4 regions of the Serratia rubidaea genome follow, and region 4 is predicted to be linked to each of the others. Evidence: predicted binding sites of a transcription regulator. Region 4 holds the regulator's gene; each other region holds the start of a gene.
The links. Region 4 encodes CRP, which controls carbon source genes, mostly activating them, when cyclic AMP is high. Its sites were predicted from a motif close to ATGTGANNNNNNTCACAT; they were not measured.
Positions count from the first base shown of each region.

Region 1: the regulator CRP is predicted to act here: its motif matches at 2,260-2,277, upstream of bhsA (multiple stress resistance protein BhsA).
Region 2: the regulator CRP is predicted to act here: its motif matches at 1,936-1,953, upstream of udp (uridine phosphorylase).
Region 3: the regulator CRP is predicted to act here: its motif matches at 1,624-1,641, upstream of mlc (sugar metabolism global transcriptional regulator Mlc).

Region 1 is NZ_CP065640.1:2,897,585-2,901,779, forward strand. Features, by position in the region: gene I6G83_RS13580 (CsgG/HfaB family protein) at 13-684, opposite strand; gene I6G83_RS13585 (bifunctional helix-turn-helix transcriptional regulator/GNAT family N-acetyltransferase) at 937-1,851, shown strand; gene bhsA (multiple stress resistance protein BhsA) at 1,920-2,177, opposite strand; gene I6G83_RS13595 (TetR/AcrR family transcriptional regulator) at 2,759-3,403, shown strand; gene I6G83_RS13600 (acetyltransferase) at 3,419-3,856, opposite strand; gene I6G83_RS13605 (suppressor of fused domain protein) at 4,100-4,195, shown strand, end outside.
Region 2 is NZ_CP065640.1:1,781,538-1,785,732, forward strand. Features, by position in the region: gene metE (5-methyltetrahydropteroyltriglutamate--homocysteine S-methyltransferase) at 1-883, shown strand, start outside; gene I6G83_RS08165 (dienelactone hydrolase family protein) at 966-1,802, opposite strand; gene udp (uridine phosphorylase) at 2,078-2,839, shown strand; gene I6G83_RS08175 (tyrosine-protein phosphatase) at 3,075-3,857, shown strand; gene I6G83_RS08180 (DedA family protein) at 3,991-4,195, shown strand, end outside.
Region 3 is NZ_CP065640.1:4,083,236-4,087,430, reverse strand. Features, by position in the region: gene I6G83_RS19210 (MFS transporter) at 1-547, opposite strand, end outside; gene I6G83_RS19205 (LysR family transcriptional regulator) at 674-1,594, shown strand; gene mlc (sugar metabolism global transcriptional regulator Mlc) at 1,733-2,950, shown strand; gene bioD (dethiobiotin synthase) at 3,125-3,796, shown strand; gene clcB (voltage-gated ClC-type chloride channel ClcB) at 3,793-4,195, opposite strand, start outside.
Region 4 is NZ_CP065640.1:1,146,480-1,150,674, reverse strand. Features, by position in the region: gene argD (bifunctional acetylornithine/succinyldiaminopimelate transaminase) at 38-1,258, shown strand; gene crp (cAMP-activated global transcriptional regulator CRP) at 1,313-1,945, opposite strand; gene I6G83_RS05370 (OsmC family protein) at 2,326-2,733, shown strand; gene I6G83_RS05365 (phosphoribulokinase) at 2,780-3,649, opposite strand; gene I6G83_RS05360 (YheU family protein) at 3,803-4,036, opposite strand; gene I6G83_RS05355 (hydrolase) at 4,038-4,195, opposite strand, start outside.

The sequences.
Region 1 (4,195 bases), 1.8 Mb from region 4:
TGTACTAATCCGTTAGTGGGTTGGGCGCCATGCGCCGTTTTCAATCGCCGTCACCAAATTATTTACCGCTTCGCGTACCGCTAAATCCAGCACCTTGCCGTTCAGGGTTGAATCGTAGCTGGCGGTGCCGCCAAAACCGATGATCTCACGGTTCGACAGGCTGTATTCGCCGGCGCCCTGGGTGGAGTAAACCACTTCGGAAGTCTGAACGTTAACAACATTCAGGTTTACCTTGGCGTACGCAACCTGCGATTTACCCCGGCCGAGAATGCCCCACAGCTGGTGGTCGCCCACTTCCTTGCGACCAAATTCGGTTACGTCGCCGGTGATTACGTAGTTGGCGCCTTTCAGCGTCTGTTTTTGTCCTTTCAGGCCGGCTTCGGTCTTCAGTTCATCCATATTGGCGCGATCGAGCACGTTAAAACGGCCGGTCTGCTGCAGGTGAGTGATCAGAATGGTTTTCGACTGATTGCCCAGGCGATCGACGCCATCGGAGAAGATGCCGTTCATATAGCTGGAACGGTTATCAAACTTACCGACGGCGATCGGGCTGCGCGGGCCTTGGTATTGGCTCTGGTAGGATGCGACTTTCGGCACTTCCAGCGAACGGGACGATTCCGTTGCGCAGCCGGTCAACAGCGTGACGGAAAGGGCAAGAGAACCCAGTACGAGTGATTTTTTCATGTAAATGAAATCTCTCCTTGATGATAAAGATACGGCAACTTTGCCAATAATAAATGTCGGAAAATCCGGCGGTTGCCGGCTTTCAACGCGCGCATTCTAGCAGAAGCGGCGGGGCGTTAATCGCTGGAATAACGTTTATGAATGAAATAAATCCCTTCACCTATTTATGGTTATGCGTTATGTTGAAGTGAATTAGGTAACACTATCAACTAAATTTACGCTGCAATAAACGTGTCTGGGGAAGAAAATACGATGGAGATCCGGGAATTCAGGGCGCTGTCGCGCCGTCTGGTGCGTGAACTGGGGATGTTGAACAAGCAGAGCAACGGTTCGCGCTTTTCGCCGCTGCAGATTCACCTGATGATTGAAATCAAGGCGCAGCCGCTGGGGGTGATGGAGCTGGCCGCCAAACTGTGTATCGATAAGGCCAGCGCCAGCCGGGCGCTGCGCTCGCTGGTCAGCGCGGAGATGATTGAGACGGTGGAGCACCCGCATGATAAACGCCACAGCCTGCACCGCCTGACCAAACAGGGGAAACGCACCCTGGCGCTGATCGACAGCGACGCCGATAACTTTATGCAGGAGGCGCTGGCGCAGCTGGATGATGATGAGCGGGCGGCGACGGTGGCGATGATGCGCAAGTTCAGCGGCGCGCTGGCCGGCGCGCGCAAGCAGCGGCAGGCGCAGCTGCGGGTGCGGCCAATCTGCGCCGCAGACGATGCGGCGATGGCGCAGGTGATCCGCGACTGTTTTCGTGAATACGGCATGGACACCATGGAGGGCGTCAGCCTGCACGATCCGGATCTGGATCGGCTGACGGAGGTTTACCGCCGCAGCGGCGGCCATTACTGGGTGGTGGAGCTGCAGGGGCAAGTGGTGGGGGGCGCAGGCATTGCGCCGCTGGCCGGCGAAGAGGCGGATTACTGCGAGCTGCAGAAACTGTTCTTCAAACCGGAAATCCGCGGGCTGGGGATGGCGCGCTATATGGTGGTGCAGGCGATGCGTACGGCGCGGGCGGCTGGGTACCGCTACTGCTATCTGGAAACTACCGAACAGCTGAAAGAAGCGCTCGGGCTGTATCAGTCGCTGGGCTTTACGCTGCTCAGCGAGCGGCGCGGCGACACCGGCCACCACGGCTGTCCTATCTATATGCTGAAGCCGCTGTAAGGCCGTACCTTCCCGCAGCAACGCAAAAGGCGGCTTACGCCGCCTCTTTGCATCTCAGACTCTGACGATTAGTTATAGATAATCGCGGTGCCGTGCATTTTGTTGTTACCGGTCGTCGAGGTGATCTGGAAGGATTTAGCCCCGGCTTTATCGGCTTCTGCCGCCAGTTTGTTTTCCAGGCTGGTCAGGTTGGTTGCGCCACCGGCGTTAACTACGCCGACTTTCTGCATATTTGCCGGCTGGCTGTCTACCAGTTCAGCGGCAAAGCTGCCGAATGATACGGTGGCAAGGGCAACGGCGGCGATGGTCATTTTCAGGCTTTTCATAATCTTCTTTCCTATCATAAGTTGAATATGGTTGTTGTTTCGCTGAGCGTTAAATTAATTAACGATCGATAATTTAATGTTAGTGTGACCCAGGTCACTTTGCAAGCATTTTTTTAATGTTCATTAATTAAATTGTTGCGGCCGTATTTCCGGCGGCCGGCGTGGTGCGGCATAAAATTCTTCAATATATTGTTATAAAAAGGTTTTCCCTGGCGCTGGCGACCTCTGGTGCCGTTGACCTCGCTGCGGTTCAGCGCGTGCGGCGTGGTAAATTGCCGTTCGGGGCGCTCGGTCATCGCCGCCGGCGCGGTTTTTTATCGCAACGACAGACTGCGACAGCGCAGTCATCCCGCCGTTGGCAACCGGGCGGGTATCGCTATCACAGGAAATTATTTTAGTTATTTCAATTGATTGTGCTTTTATAAGGGCGTATTAACAACAACGTTGATGTGAACGGCGGTATATAGATAACGTTCGATAACTAAATGTTAGTCGCTTCTCGACGTCGCCGCAATATTTTTTTATAATGAGCGTTAATTTAATTTGGCGGCGCTGACGCGGCGCGCAAGATGAGAGGGATTATGACTATCAAAGAAGAGGTTGCTGCGAAGAAAACCCGCGGCAGACCGAAACAGTTTGATCGCGACCTGGCACTCGACCGCGCACTGGAGCTGTTCTGGCGTCACGGCTATGACGCCACCTCGCTGTCCGATCTGGTTGAGGTGACCGGCGCCAAAGCGCCGACGCTGTATGCCGAATTCGGCAATAAAGAAGGGATGTTCCGCGCGGCGGTGGAGCGTTACCTGAGCAAGTACACCACCTGCACCAATCAGCTGCTGGAACAGCCGCTGCCGATCGCCGAAATCATCGACGCCTATGTGCGTTCTTCTGCCGAAGTGTTTACCGACCCGGAAACGCCGTCCGGCTGCTTTATGGTCTGCGCCTCCGCCGCGCTTTCTTCGTCATCGGACGAGGTGGCGCAGCTGCTGCTGCGCAAGCACCATGCGCAGGAAGCCAGCCTGAAGGCCTGCTTCGACCGTAAGGTACAGCAGGGGGAGCTGTTGGCGAAGACCGATACCGCGCTGCTGGCGAAGTATGTGATGTGCACCATTGAAGGCATGTCGGTGCAGGCGCGCGAAGGGGCGAGCCGCGCAGAGCTGCTGCGCCTGGTGGACACCCTGATGATGCTCTGGCCGCGTCTGAGCCAGGTGGGCAACCCGGTCTGACCCCGCCCTGCGCCGTTAGCGCGGGGAAAGCGCCATATGCAGCAGCGGGTAGGGGTTGCCCTGGCCGTCCCGCGGCGAACGCCCGGTCACCACAAAGCCGTAGCGCTGGTAGAAACCGACCGCCTGCGGGTTTTGCTCATTGACATCCAGCACCAGCCCGTCGCGGCGCGCCTGTACGTGGTCCAGCAGCGCGCTGCCGAGGCCTTTGCCGCGCTGTCCGGCGTCGATAAACAGCATCTCCACCTTATTGTCATCCAGCGCGATAAAGCCGGCGGCCTGCCCGGCGATCTCCGCCACCCAGACCTCGAGCGCCGGCAGATACTGCTCGACCAGCGGCTGCAGCTCCGTCAGCTGTTGTTCCCCGATAAAGTGATGGGTGGCGCGCACCGAACGCTGCCAGATCGCCACCAGCTGCGGATTATCCGCCGCAATACGCTCCCTGATTGTTATCATTTCCGTCTCCTGAGTTACACTGGTCTCACTATACGTTGAAATCCGCCGCAGCGAAAATAGCGGAAAAATTCGCGTACTCGCTGAATTTTTGAGACTTTTACGCGTGATTGTGCGCCGGAATGCGTTTTACACTGGCGAAAAGCAAAAATCCTTTTGTATCCTTTATGGTTGAAGCGTCAGCTTTGACGATTTTGGACAGTGCGCAGCGAGCCTATGCTGCGCCGTGACCCCTATTGAGGTGATATGAACGAGTCATATGTACTTGCTGAAGTCAGTAATGATAACCAGACGCTGACGGCGGTGGTTCAGCAAGATCACCGGGCTGCCTATTTTTATATT
Region 2 (4,195 bases), 640 kb from region 4:
CGGTGAACACATCAAACAGGCGATTGTCGAGCAGGAGCGCCTGGGCCTGGACGTGCTGGTGCACGGCGAAGCCGAGCGTAACGATATGGTGGAATACTTTGGTGAAAACCTCGACGGCTTTGTGTTTACGCAAAACGGCTGGGTGCAGAGTTACGGTTCTCGCTGCGTGAAGCCGCCGGTGATTATCGGCGATGTCAGCCGTCCGCAAGCCATTACCGTCGAGTGGGCCAAATTCGCCCAGTCGCTGACCGACAAGCCGGTTAAAGGCATGCTGACCGGGCCGGTGACTATTCTGTGCTGGTCGTTCCCGCGCGAAGACGTTACGCGGGAAACCATCGCCAAACAGATTGCGCTGGCGCTGCGCGACGAAGTGGCCGACCTGGAAAAAGCCGGCATCGGCATCATCCAGATTGACGAACCGGCGCTGCGCGAAGGGCTGCCGCTGCGCCGCTCCGACTGGGCGGCATATCTGAACTGGGCGGTGGACGCCTTCAAACTGAACGCCGCGGTGGCGAGCGACGACACGCAGATCCACACCCATATGTGTTACTGCGAGTTTAACGACATCATGGACTCCATTGCGGCGCTGGACGCGGATGTGATCACCATCGAAACCTCACGTTCCGATATGGATCTGCTGGAAGCCTTCAAAGAGTTCGCATACCCGAACGAAATCGGGCCGGGCGTGTATGACATTCACTCGCCTAACGTACCGAGCGTGGAGTGGATTGAGGCGCTGCTGCGCAAAGCGGCGCAGAACATCCCGGCGGAGCGTCTGTGGGTGAACCCGGACTGCGGCCTGAAAACCCGCGGCTGGCCGGAAACCCGTCAGTCGCTGGCGAATATGGTGCTGGCGGCGCAACGCCTGCGTGAAAACGCCTGAGCCTGCGGGCTACAGGATTCAGGGCGCTGCGGCGCCCTTTTTTGTTGCCGCTGTTGGCGTGAAGGAGGCGTCTGTACGGCGTTTACTTCACCCCCACCACGCCATGCTGAATAAACCACGCCAGCATGCGCTGCCAGCCGTCCTGCGCGGCCTCGGCGTTATAGCTGGGGCGATAGTCTGCGTTAAAGGCGTGGCCGGCCTCCGGGTAAACCACGATTTCCGCATCGGCGTTGGCGGCGCGGATCGCCTGGCGCATGCTTTCCACGCTCTCCAGCGGGATACCGCTGTCCTGACCGCCGTACAGCCCCAGCACCGGCGTCGACAGATGGCTGGCGATATCCACCGGGTGCTTGGGCGAATTCAGCGTCTTCTCACCCACCAGCTTGCCGTACCAGGCGACCGCGGCCTTCAGTTGCGGATTGTGCGCGGCGTACAGCCAGGTAATGCGTCCGCCCCAGCAAAAACCGGTGATGGCCAGCTTGCTGGCATCGCCGCCGTGTCGGGTGGCCCAGTGGGCGACGTGATCCAGATCCGCCAGCACCTGATTGTCCGGCACTTTGCTGACCAGATTTTTCAGCAGATCGTCGATCTCGCTGTGGTCGGCAGCGTCGCCCTGACGGAAGTACAGCTCCGGGGCAATCGCCAGGTAACCTTCTTTCGCCAGCCGGCGGCAGAGATCCTGAATATGCTGATGGACGCCGAAAATTTCCTGCACCACCAGCACCACCGGGAAAGGTCCCTGATGGTTGGCCGGTTTGGCGATGTAGGCCGGCAGGTCGTCGCCCTGAGAAGGAATGGTGGTTTCTCCGGCGTGAATGCCCTGGTCATCAGTATAAATGGTTGTCTCGGCCAACGGCTCGGCGGCAGGGGCGAAGCCTCCCTGCACCGGTGCGAGTGTCATTGCGTGTTCGGTTTTCATGGCGGTCTCCATCCAAGAGAGAAGCGGAGCAAAGATTAACTATAGATAACAAGACGGCCGCTTGTCATCGCCGTTTTGTGGCGTTTGTCGGCTATGCTTGAGCCAGTGAAAACGTGGCTATTTGGGGTCGTTAGTGTGATTTGAATCACATAAAATATGTAGATCGACAATTGTTTCTTCTTTCGTAGTGATGTTGGTCACTAAAAATGGCAAGAATTTTCAGTAGAGTGCTTTTTTGTTCCTCCCAATAATCCTGAATTTATGAGGAGTCTCGTATGTCTCAGTCTGATGTTTTTCATCTCGGCCTCACCAAAAACGATTTACAAGGGGCTCAGCTGGCAATTGTTCCCGGCGACCCGCAGCGCGTAGAAAAAATTGCCAAACTGATGGAGAACCCGGTGCATCTGGCGTCCCATCGTGAGTTTACCAGCTGGCGCGCGGAGCTGGATGGCAAAGCGGTGATCGTGTGTTCCACCGGTATCGGCGGGCCGTCGACTTCCATCGCCGTGGAAGAGCTGGCGCAGCTGGGGATCCGTACGTTTCTGCGTATCGGCACCACCGGCGCCATTCAGCCTGATATCAACGTCGGCGACGTGCTGGTGACCACCGCGGCGGTGCGCCTGGATGGCGCCAGCCTGCATTTTGCACCGATGGAGTTCCCGGCCGTGGCCGATTTTGCCTGCACCACCGCGCTGGTGGATGCGGCCAAGGACAACGGCGCCGTGACCCATATCGGCGTCACCGCTTCTTCCGATACCTTTTACCCGGGGCAGGAGCGTTACGACACTTATTCAGGCCGCGTGGTCAGCCGCTTTAAAGGCTCGATGGAAGAGTGGCAGGCAATGGGCGTGATGAACTATGAAATGGAATCCGCCACGCTGCTGACCATGTGCGCCAGCCAGGGCCTGCGCGCCGGTATGGTGGCCGGGGTCATCGTTAACCGCACCCAGCAGGAAATCCCTGATGCAGAAACCATGAAACAGACCGAAAGCAAAGCGGTGCAGATCGTGGTGGATGCGGCGCGTCGCCTGCTGTAATCCGCTGTTTTTTTACGGGCCGCCGCGCGGCCCGTTTCCCCCTGGCTACCTGTTCAACGCCCCGTCAGCCAGCAAGCTGCGGCGCAGCCGGCGGTGAAAAGTTTTGCGCATTTTCGGCGATCCTCTCTTGTCTGTTGCCGCAACTTGAATTATTTAGGGTATAGCTTTCAGCGTCCGCCCGCTTTGTCTACACGCTGCGTTGGCGCTTTCTCAGACAATAATCAAGAGGATGTCTATGACCGCCCAAATTCTGCTCCACCCCTCGCTTGCGCCCCTGGATGGCGGCATCAACTTTCGTGACTTAGGCGGCAACAGCGCTGCCGACGGACGCCGCATCAAGCGCGGCTTGCTGTTCCGCTCCGGTTCGCTGGAGCGCCTGACGGAAAACGACTGCACCTATCTGGCGGGCGTCCCGGTGCGCTCGGTGCTGGACTACCGCGATACCGACGAGGTGCAGGCCAAGCCTGACATCCTGTGGCAGGGCGCGCAGTATCATCATTTTCCCGCCAACCCGCTGAGCAATGAAGTGAACGCCAATCTGGAAAAGCTCACCAGCGAGACGCTGGCGACGTTCGATGCGCGCGCCTTTATGCTGGAGCTGTATCGCCGCCTGCCGTTTGGCAACGCTGCTTACAGGCAACTGACGGATCTGCTGAGCAACCCGGCGGAAGGCGCCATTGTGCAGCACTGTGCGGTCGGCAAGGACCGTACCGGGGTCGGCTCCGCGCTGGTGCTGTTTGCACTGGGGGCGGACGAGGCCACGGTGGTGGAAGACTACCTGCTGACGGAAACTACGCTGGCCGCCTTCCGCGAACAGATGCTGGATCAGCTGTCGGTGCGCCTGAACGAGTCTGCGCTGGCGCAGTTCGCCTATGTGCTGAGCGCCCGCGAAGAGTTTCTGATGACGGCGCTGGGCCGCATCCGTGAACAGTACGGCAGCACCGACCGCTGGCTGGAGGCAGAGTATGGCCTGGGCGCCGACCAGCGCGCCGCGCTGCAGGCGCGCTACCTCGAGTGACGCCGGCCCGGAGCGATATCGGTGGCCCGCCGTTGTGAGACGGCGGCAATCATCGCCGCGTTTAGCCGGGGTTTAACCTGCGCCGGCGAGCATAAGGCTGAATGTTAACACTGCGCCGTAAAGGAGCCCGTCTTTGAGTCTCAACGACGTTATTCACTGGGTCAGCGACGTCGTGCGGCAGCACGAGGGCTGGGCCATCCCCATCATTTTCTTCCTGGCCTTCGGCGAATCGCTGGCATTTCTTTCCCTGCTGCTGCCGGCAACGGTGATCCTGCTGGCGCTGGGCGCGCTGATCGGGGAAAGCGGCATCGCTTTCTGGCCGATCTGGGCGGCGGCGG
Region 3 (4,195 bases), 2.1 Mb from region 4:
TCATGCCGCCGATGGAGTTGCCGCTGATATACAGCCCCATGGAGAACGCCACAAAACTGGGGTGGATCTCTTCACTCAGGTAGGTCATGCCTACCGCCGCCAGTCCGCTCAGCGACAGCCCGATCAGCGCGCGCATCAGTAAAATACCGTGCCAGCTGGTCATCACCGCGCAGATCAGCGTACACACCGCCGCCAGCAGCAGCGCCACCACCATCACCGATTTACGGCCGATGGCGTCGGAAAGCGGGCCGGTAAACATCAGGCCGATCGCCAGCAGACCGGTGGAGAAGGAGAGCGACAGGCTGCTTTCCGCCGGGGAGATGCCGAAGTCCTGCGACAGCACCGGCAGGATCGGCTGTACGCAATACAGCAGCGCGAAGGTGGCCAGCCCGGCGGAAAACAGCGCCAGCGTCACGCGCATAAACTGCGGCGTACCGCGTTCAATATAAGGGAGTTTGTTCAACGAAGAGCGTTGGGTTTTTGGCGCAGCGGCCGCCGTTTCGTCATTGGCGGCCCGCGTCGACGGCGTCTTGGCCGCAGAACGCATTGGGGAGTTCACACAGGTTCCTTACCGGACTTCGGAAATACACAGCGATGGTTACTGCATAAAATCATAGGGAGCGGCGATTTTTTTGTCTAATATATTAATAATTAATATTGAGACGTTTAAGATATGAATATTGAACTGCGCCACCTGCGCTACTTTATCGCCGTTGCGGAAGAGCTGCACTTTGGCCGCGCCGCCCAGCGGCTGCGGATTTCACAGCCGCCGCTCAGCCAGCAGATTCAGGCGCTGGAAGAGATGGTCGGCGCGCGGCTGCTGGCGCGTAACAACCGCAACGTCAGCCTGACGCAGGCCGGCGAGATGTTTCTGAAAGAGGCCTGGCAGGTGATCGACCAGGTGAACCGCGCGGCGGAAAAGGCGGCGCGGCTGGAGCGTGGCGAATCGGGGGAGCTGACCATCGGCTTTACCTCGTCGGCGCCGTTTATCGGCGCGGTGTCGCGTAATCTGCGCGCTTTCCGCCAAAGCCATCCCGACGTGCATATCAAAATGCGCGAAATCAACACCAAACAGCAGTTGGAACCGTTACTGAACGGCGAACTGGATCTGGGGGTGATGCGCAACACCCGGCTGCCGGAAGCCTTACAGCACACGCTGCTGCTGCGCGAGCCGATGCTGGCGGTGGTGCCGGAAGGGCATCCGCTGGCGCAGCTGGCGCCGGACGCGCTGCGCTTCCACCATCTGGCGCAGGAGCCGTTTGTGTTTTTCTCGCGTGAGGTCGGCACCGCGCTGTACGATGAAACGCTGCTGCTGCTGGAAAACGCCGGCATCACGCCGTATATCACGCAGGAAGTGGGCGAGGCGATGACCATTATCGGCCTGGTGTCCGCCGGGCTGGGGGTCTCCATCCTGCCGGCCTCATTTGGCCGGGTGAAGCTCGACGGGGTCAAATACCTGCCGCTGGCGGAACCGCAGGCGCAAACCGAAGTCTGGCTGGTGCACCATCGCCAGCGGCCGTTGACCGCCGCCGCCCGTACGCTGATGCAGATGATGCTGACCGGATCCGCAGCGGCGGTTGAAACGGCGAAATGACGCTGAACCGCACGGAAATAAACAGGAATTTGTGCTGCTAATCACATAACGAATCAAATAGTTGACGCTTTATTATAAAAGCTCCACCATACCCTTTAGTCTTTATTTAGCAGCGCGAAAAATAGTAGGAGCCGGTTTGTGATAGCGGACGCTCAGCCTGGGCATATTGATCAAATCAAACAAACAAATGCAGGGGCGGTGTACCGACTGATCGATCAGCACGGGCCGATTTCGCGGATTGAACTGTCAAAGCGCGCCCAGCTGGCGCCGGCCAGCATCACCAAAATCGTGCGCGAGCTGTTGGAAGCGCATCTGGTCAGAGAAACCGAATATCAGGAAATTGGCAGCCGCGGCCGTCCGGCGGTCGGACTGGTGCTGGACACCGAAGCCTGGCACTACCTGTCGGCGCGCATCAGCCGCGGCAGCATCACGCTGGCGCTGCGCGATCTCAGCAGCAAAATGGTGGTGGAAGAGCAGCTGCCGCTGCCGGCAGAGCATGACGAACCGCTGCTGACGCGCATACTGACGGAAGTGGACCAGTTTTTCAGCCGCCATCAGCGCCGTCTGGAGCGGCTGACGGCGATTGCCATCACGCTGCCGGGCATGATTGACGCCGCCAACGGCATCGTCCACCGCATGCCGTTTTATACGGTGGAGGATATGCCGCTGGGGCCGGCGCTGTCGTCGCGCACCGGCCTGCCGGTGTTCCTGCAGCATGACATCGGCGCCTGGACCATGGCCGAAGCGCTGTACGGCGCTTCGCGCGGCTGTCACAACGTCATTCAGGTGGTGATCGACCATAACGTCGGCGCGGGGGTGATTACCGGCGGACGGGTGCTGCACACCGGCAGCCAGCGGGTGGTGGAGATTGGTCATACTCAGGTCGATCCCTACGGCAAGCGCTGCTACTGCGGCAACCACGGCTGCCTGGAAACGGTGGCCAGTACGGAAAACATGCTGGAAATGGCCCAGCAGCGCCTGCAGGTCTCGCTGAACTCCACGCTGCACGGCCAGCCGCTGACGGTGGAAACCTTGTGTGACGCCGCGCTGACCGGCGATCAGCTGGCAAAAGACATTATTTTAAGCGTCGGACACAGCGTCGGGCGCATTCTGGCGATTATGGTCAATCTGTTTAATCCGGAAAAGATCCTGATCGGCTCGCCGCTCAACCGTGCGGCGGAAATACTGCATCCCGCCATCGTCTCCTGCATTCAGCAGCAATCCTTACCAATTTACAGCCAGGCGTTACAGGTGGAATCCACGCAGTTTTTTAACCAGGGCACCATGCCCGGCGCGGCGCTGGTGAAAGAGGCGCTGTATAACGGTTCGCTGCTGGTAAAACTCTTGCAGGGCTAACGCTTTGGCCGCGGTTTTGCCGGTTTGCATCAGAACTTGTTATTGTTTAACGACAAAATATTGAGCTATCTCAAGCTGCCCGCATGTTGTATCCCCTAGAATTTCACCGTTCTACCTTCCGCCGCCGTGGTGGCATTTCTTTTGGTTAACGGAGCATTCCGGGGCATTTTATTCATGTTAAAGCGTTTATTTGTTACAGGTACGGATACCTCAGTGGGTAAAACGGTGATTTCCCGCGCTTTACTGCAGGCTTTCGCCGCGCAGGGGCGCAGCGCCGTAGGCTATAAGCCTATTGCGGCAGGGTGTCAGGAAACCAGCGAGGGCATTCGCAATAAAGACGCTTTGGTGCTGCAGGCCTCTTCCTGCGTGCCGCTGAGCTATGAGGAAATCAACCCGATTACCTGCCTGGATGAGGTTTTTCATGCCCACGCCAGCGACGGCGTCGACTACGCGGTGATGAGCCGCGGCCTGACGCAGATTGCGGAAAAGGCCGAGGTGGTGGTGGTTGAAGGCAGCGGCGGCTGGCAGGTGCTGATGAGCGATCTGCGTCCGTATGCCGACTGGGTGGCGCAGGAACAGCTGCCGGTGGTGTTGGTGGTGGGCATCAAAGAGGGCTGCGTCAGCCATGCGCTGCTGACCGCGCAGGCGATTGCTCACGCCGGTCTGCCGTTGCTGGGCTGGGTCGCCAACCGCATTAATCCGGGGCTGGCGCACTACGCAGAAACCATCGATGCCTTGCAGCAGCGGATCGCTGCGCCGCTGCTGGGGGAAATTCCCTACCTGCCGCGCGCGGAGCAGCGCGATTTGGCCCATTATCTGGACATCAGCACGCTGCTCGAGCGCTAAGCGTTGTGGTAGACCGAGACCGGGCGCAGCCCGCGGGAGATGGTGGTGGCGATCACGCAGGCCAGCAGGATGCCGGGCAGCAGAGTGTATTCGCCGGTCATCTCAAACACCATCAACGCCGCCATAATCGGCGCATGGGTGGTGGCCGCCAGCAGGGTCGCCATGCCGGTCAGCGCCATCAGCAGCGGGATGGCGCTGCCCAGCTCCGGCCACAGGGCGCACAGCTGACCGACCAGTGAACCGAGCGCCGCGCCGACGAACAGCGTCGGCGTAAATACGCCGCCGGGCGCGCCGGAGCCGCTGCTGGCCAGCACCGCCAGTAATTTGCAGATCAGAATCGCGCCGACCAGCAGCACGCCCGGCGGGGCGCTGAGCAGCGCCTGCACCACGCTATACCCA
Region 4 (4,195 bases):
GCGTTAAAAAACCAATCTCTTGAGGTGGAACCCAATAATGACGGAAAAACATGCGGTCAATCGCAGCACGTTCGATCAGGTGATTTTGCCGGTTTATGCACCGGCGCAGTTTGTGCCGGTAAAGGGCCAAGGCAGCCGCGTGTGGGACAGCGAGGGGAAAGAGTATATCGATTTCTCCGGCGGCATCGCCGTTACCGCATTGGGCCACTGCCACCCGGCGCTGGTGGCGGCGCTGCAGCAGCAAAGCGAAACCCTGTGGCATACCAGCAATGTGTTCACCAATGAACCGGCGCTGCGGCTGGCCAGCAAACTGATTGACGCCACCTTTGCCGACCGGGTCTTTTTCGTCAACTCCGGCTCGGAAGCCAATGAGGCGGCCTTTAAACTGGCGCGCCACTATGCCATTACCCGCCACAGTCCGTATAAAACCAAAATTATCGCCTTCTATAACGCCTTCCACGGCCGGACGCTGTTTACCGTCTCGGTGGGCGGGCAGGCGAAATATTCCGACGGCTTCGGGCCAAAGCCGGCCGATATCGTGCACGTGCCGTACAACGATCTGGCGGCGGTCAAGGCGGTGATGGACGACAGCACCTGCGCGGTGGTGATGGAGCCGATTCAGGGCGAAGGCGGCATTACGCCGGTGGACGCCGAGTTCCTACAGGGCGTGCGCGCGCTGTGTGACCAGCATCAGGCGCTGCTGGTGTTTGATGAGGTGCAGAGTGGTATGGGACGTACCGGCAAACTGTTTGCCTATATGCACTACGGCGTGACGCCGGATATTCTCACCACCGCCAAAGCGCTGGGCGGCGGCTTCCCGATCAGCGCGATGCTGACCACCGAGGAGATTGCCTCCGCCATGCAGGTCGGCACGCACGGCAGCACCTACGGCGGCAACCCGCTGGCCTGCGCGGTGGCCGAGGCGGCGCTGGAGGTGATCAATACGCCGCAGGTGCTGGACGGCATTACGCAGCGCCATGCGCTGTACGTGGCCAAACTGCAGCAGTTGGCCGAGAAATACGGCGTGTTCAGCGATATTCGCGGCATGGGGCTGCTGATCGGCGCTGAACTTAGCGCGGCCTATCAGAATAAGGCGCGGGATTTCCTGGCGGCTGCGGCCGCGCATGGCGTGATGATCCTGAACGCCGGACCTAACGTTATCCGTTTTGCGCCGTCATTGGTGATTGAACCGCAGGATATTGAAGAAGGGATGGCGCGTTTTGAGCGTGCGGTGCAGGATGTGGTGAATGCGGCATAAGCTACCCTTGCCGTCAGCATAAAAAACGGCGCGTATGCGCCGTTTTCTTATTAATTAACGCGTGCCATAAACGACGATGGTTTTGCCGTGTGCGGAGATCAGGTTTTGATCTTCCAGCATTTTCAGGATGCGGCCGACCGTTTCGCGTGAGCAGCCGACGATCTGACCAATTTCCTGACGTGTGATTTTAATTTGCATACCGTCAGGGTGGGTCATGGCGTCCGGCTGTTTCGCCAGGTTCAGCAGGGTCTGCGCAATGCGGCCGGTAACGTCAAGGAAGGCGAGGTTACCCACTTTCTCCGAGGTGACCTGCAGGCGGCTGGCCATTTGCGCGGAAAGGCGCATCAGAATATCCGGGTTGACCTGGATCAGCTGGCGGAATTTCTTATAGGAAATTTCAGCTACTTCACAGGCGGTTTTTGCTCTCACCCAGGCGCTGCGCTCCTGGCCTTCTTCAAATAATCCAAGCTCGCCGATGAAATCCCCCTGGTTGAGGTAGGACAGGATCATCTCTTTACCTTCTTCATCTTTAATCAGCACCGCAACGGAGCCTTTCACGATGTAGTAGAGCGTTTCGGCCTTTTCACCTTGGTGAATCAGCGTACTTTTGGATGGATATTTGTGGATATGGCAATGAGACAGGAACCATTCGAGAGTCGGGTCTGTTTGCGGTTTGCCGAGAACCATTCGCTATTATCCTCTGTTGTAATCGCTGCCTTGTAACACAGGGATCAAAGATCCCTGTTAAACGCGTTGATAACCGGTAATGCATGCGGGCTATAAACAGGTTTTGAGGCGTGCCGTAAAATACGCTATTGCCCTTAGCATATTAACTTGCTGACGGTGCTGCAAGCTACATTCTGTTAACATCTCGCTGAAGATGCGTTTCCTTGGGCAGATCCCTGAAAAATCGGTGTCCAAAAAAGAGTTATTGCGGTTTGTTTGTAGCATAGAGTGAGGCGAGTGTCTTCTGTTGTCTCGCTTCAGCATGACCAGCATCAGGTTCCGTTGCCAGTTTTAGTGCGAAAGCGTAGTCTGATTTTAAGAAATTAACCGGAGTGAGCAGTATGCAGGCAAGAGTGAAATGGGTGGAAGGATTGACCTTCCTCGGTGAGTCCGCGTCGGGCCATCAGGTGATAATGGACGGGAATGCCGGGGAAAAAGCGCCGAGCCCGATGGAGATGGTGCTGATGTCGGTGGGCGGCTGCAGCGCGATCGACGTGGTGTCGATTCTGCAAAAAGGCCGCAACGACGTGCGCGACTGTGAGGTAAAACTCAGCTCACAGCGCCGGGAAGAGGCGCCGCGCACCTTTACCGCGATCAATCTGCATTTTATCGTCAGCGGTAAAGGGCTGAGCGACAAGGTGGTGGAGCGGGCGGTCAATCTGTCCGCCGAAAAGTACTGCTCGGTATCGCTGATGCTGAGCCAGGCGGCAACGGTGACCCACAGTTTTGAAATCCGCGCCGTGGAATAACTTCACCCGGCGTGCGCCGGGTGCGAAGCCCGTAAGGCGCGCGCCGCTATTCGATCTTTTTCCCTTCCAGCAGGCGCTGCACCAGCGGCGCCATAATCAGCTCCATCGCCAGCCCCATTTTGCCGCCCGGCACCACCAGCGTATTGATATGCGAGATAAATGACCCCTGCAGCATCGCCAGCAGATAGGGGAAGTCGATCTGATCCAACCCGCGGAAGTGAATCACCACAAAGCTTTCATCCAGCGAAGGGATGGCTTTGGCGGCGAACGGGTTGGAGGTGTCGACCGTCGGCACCCGCTGGAAGTTGATATGGGTGCGGGAAAACTGCGGCGTGATGTAGTTGATGTAGTCTTCCATCGAGCGCACCACCGAATCCATGACCGCTTCGCGCGAATGGCCGCGTTCGCCGGTATCGCGGATCAGCTTTTGGATCCACTCCAGGTTAACGATGGGCACCACCCCGACCAGCAGATCGACATGGCGCGCCACGTCGTGCTGGTCGGTCACTACGCCGCCGTGCAGGCCTTCATAGAACAGCACGTCGGTCGGCGATGGCAACGGCTCCCACGGCGTGAAGGTGCCGGGCACCTGGTTGTAGGGCACCGCTTCGTCATAGGTATGCAGGTATTTGCGCGAGCGGCCGCTGCCGCTTTTGCCGTATTCGATAAAGCTCTGCTCCAGCAGGCCGAAGTCGTTGGCCTCCGGGCCGAAGTAGCTGATATGGCGGCCGAGGTCGCGCGCTTTACGGATCGCGGCGTCCATTTCCGGCCGGGTATAGCGATGGAAGCTGTCGCCTTCCAACTGCGCGGCGCGGATATCCAGCTGCTGGAATATTTTGCGGAACGCCACGCTGGTGGTGGTGGTGCCGGCGCCGCTGGAGCCGGTCACCGCGATTACGGGATGTTTGGCGGACATACTTGGGTTACTCCGTAGTAATAAAGCGCGCGTATCAGAGAATAATTTTTAGTGTGGTTGATACATTTTTGCCAGCGGCAAGCTGCGCGAGTTGGTTTGCAAGATGTCCATTGTTACCTGATTTTTGCCGTCAGTCATAGGGCGCCGGCGCGATTAACTCTCCTGCCGGCCGGCGCGCAGCTGTCCGCGGGGCATGATATTGACGGTTTCATGCAGCTCCGACCAAACCAGCACCACCTCGCCGCTCTGCAGCTGGCGGCGCACGTCGGCCACTTTCTGCTCCAGCGAGCGTTCATGCTCGCCGTAGTCGGTGCCTTCACGCAGCACGAAGGCTTCAATCAGGTTATTCAGCGTACTGCTGTCCAGTTCTTTCCAGGGAATAATCACGTTATTTATCCAGATAAGGGGTAAGCCAGGCGGGAATGCGCTGTTCCAGCCACATTTGCGGTTTGTGCAGCGTGCCGCCGACAAAGCCGACGTGGCCGCCGCGCTCGGTCAGCTGATATTCGATATTGGGCGGCAGCGCGCTCAGATCGGGGATCACCG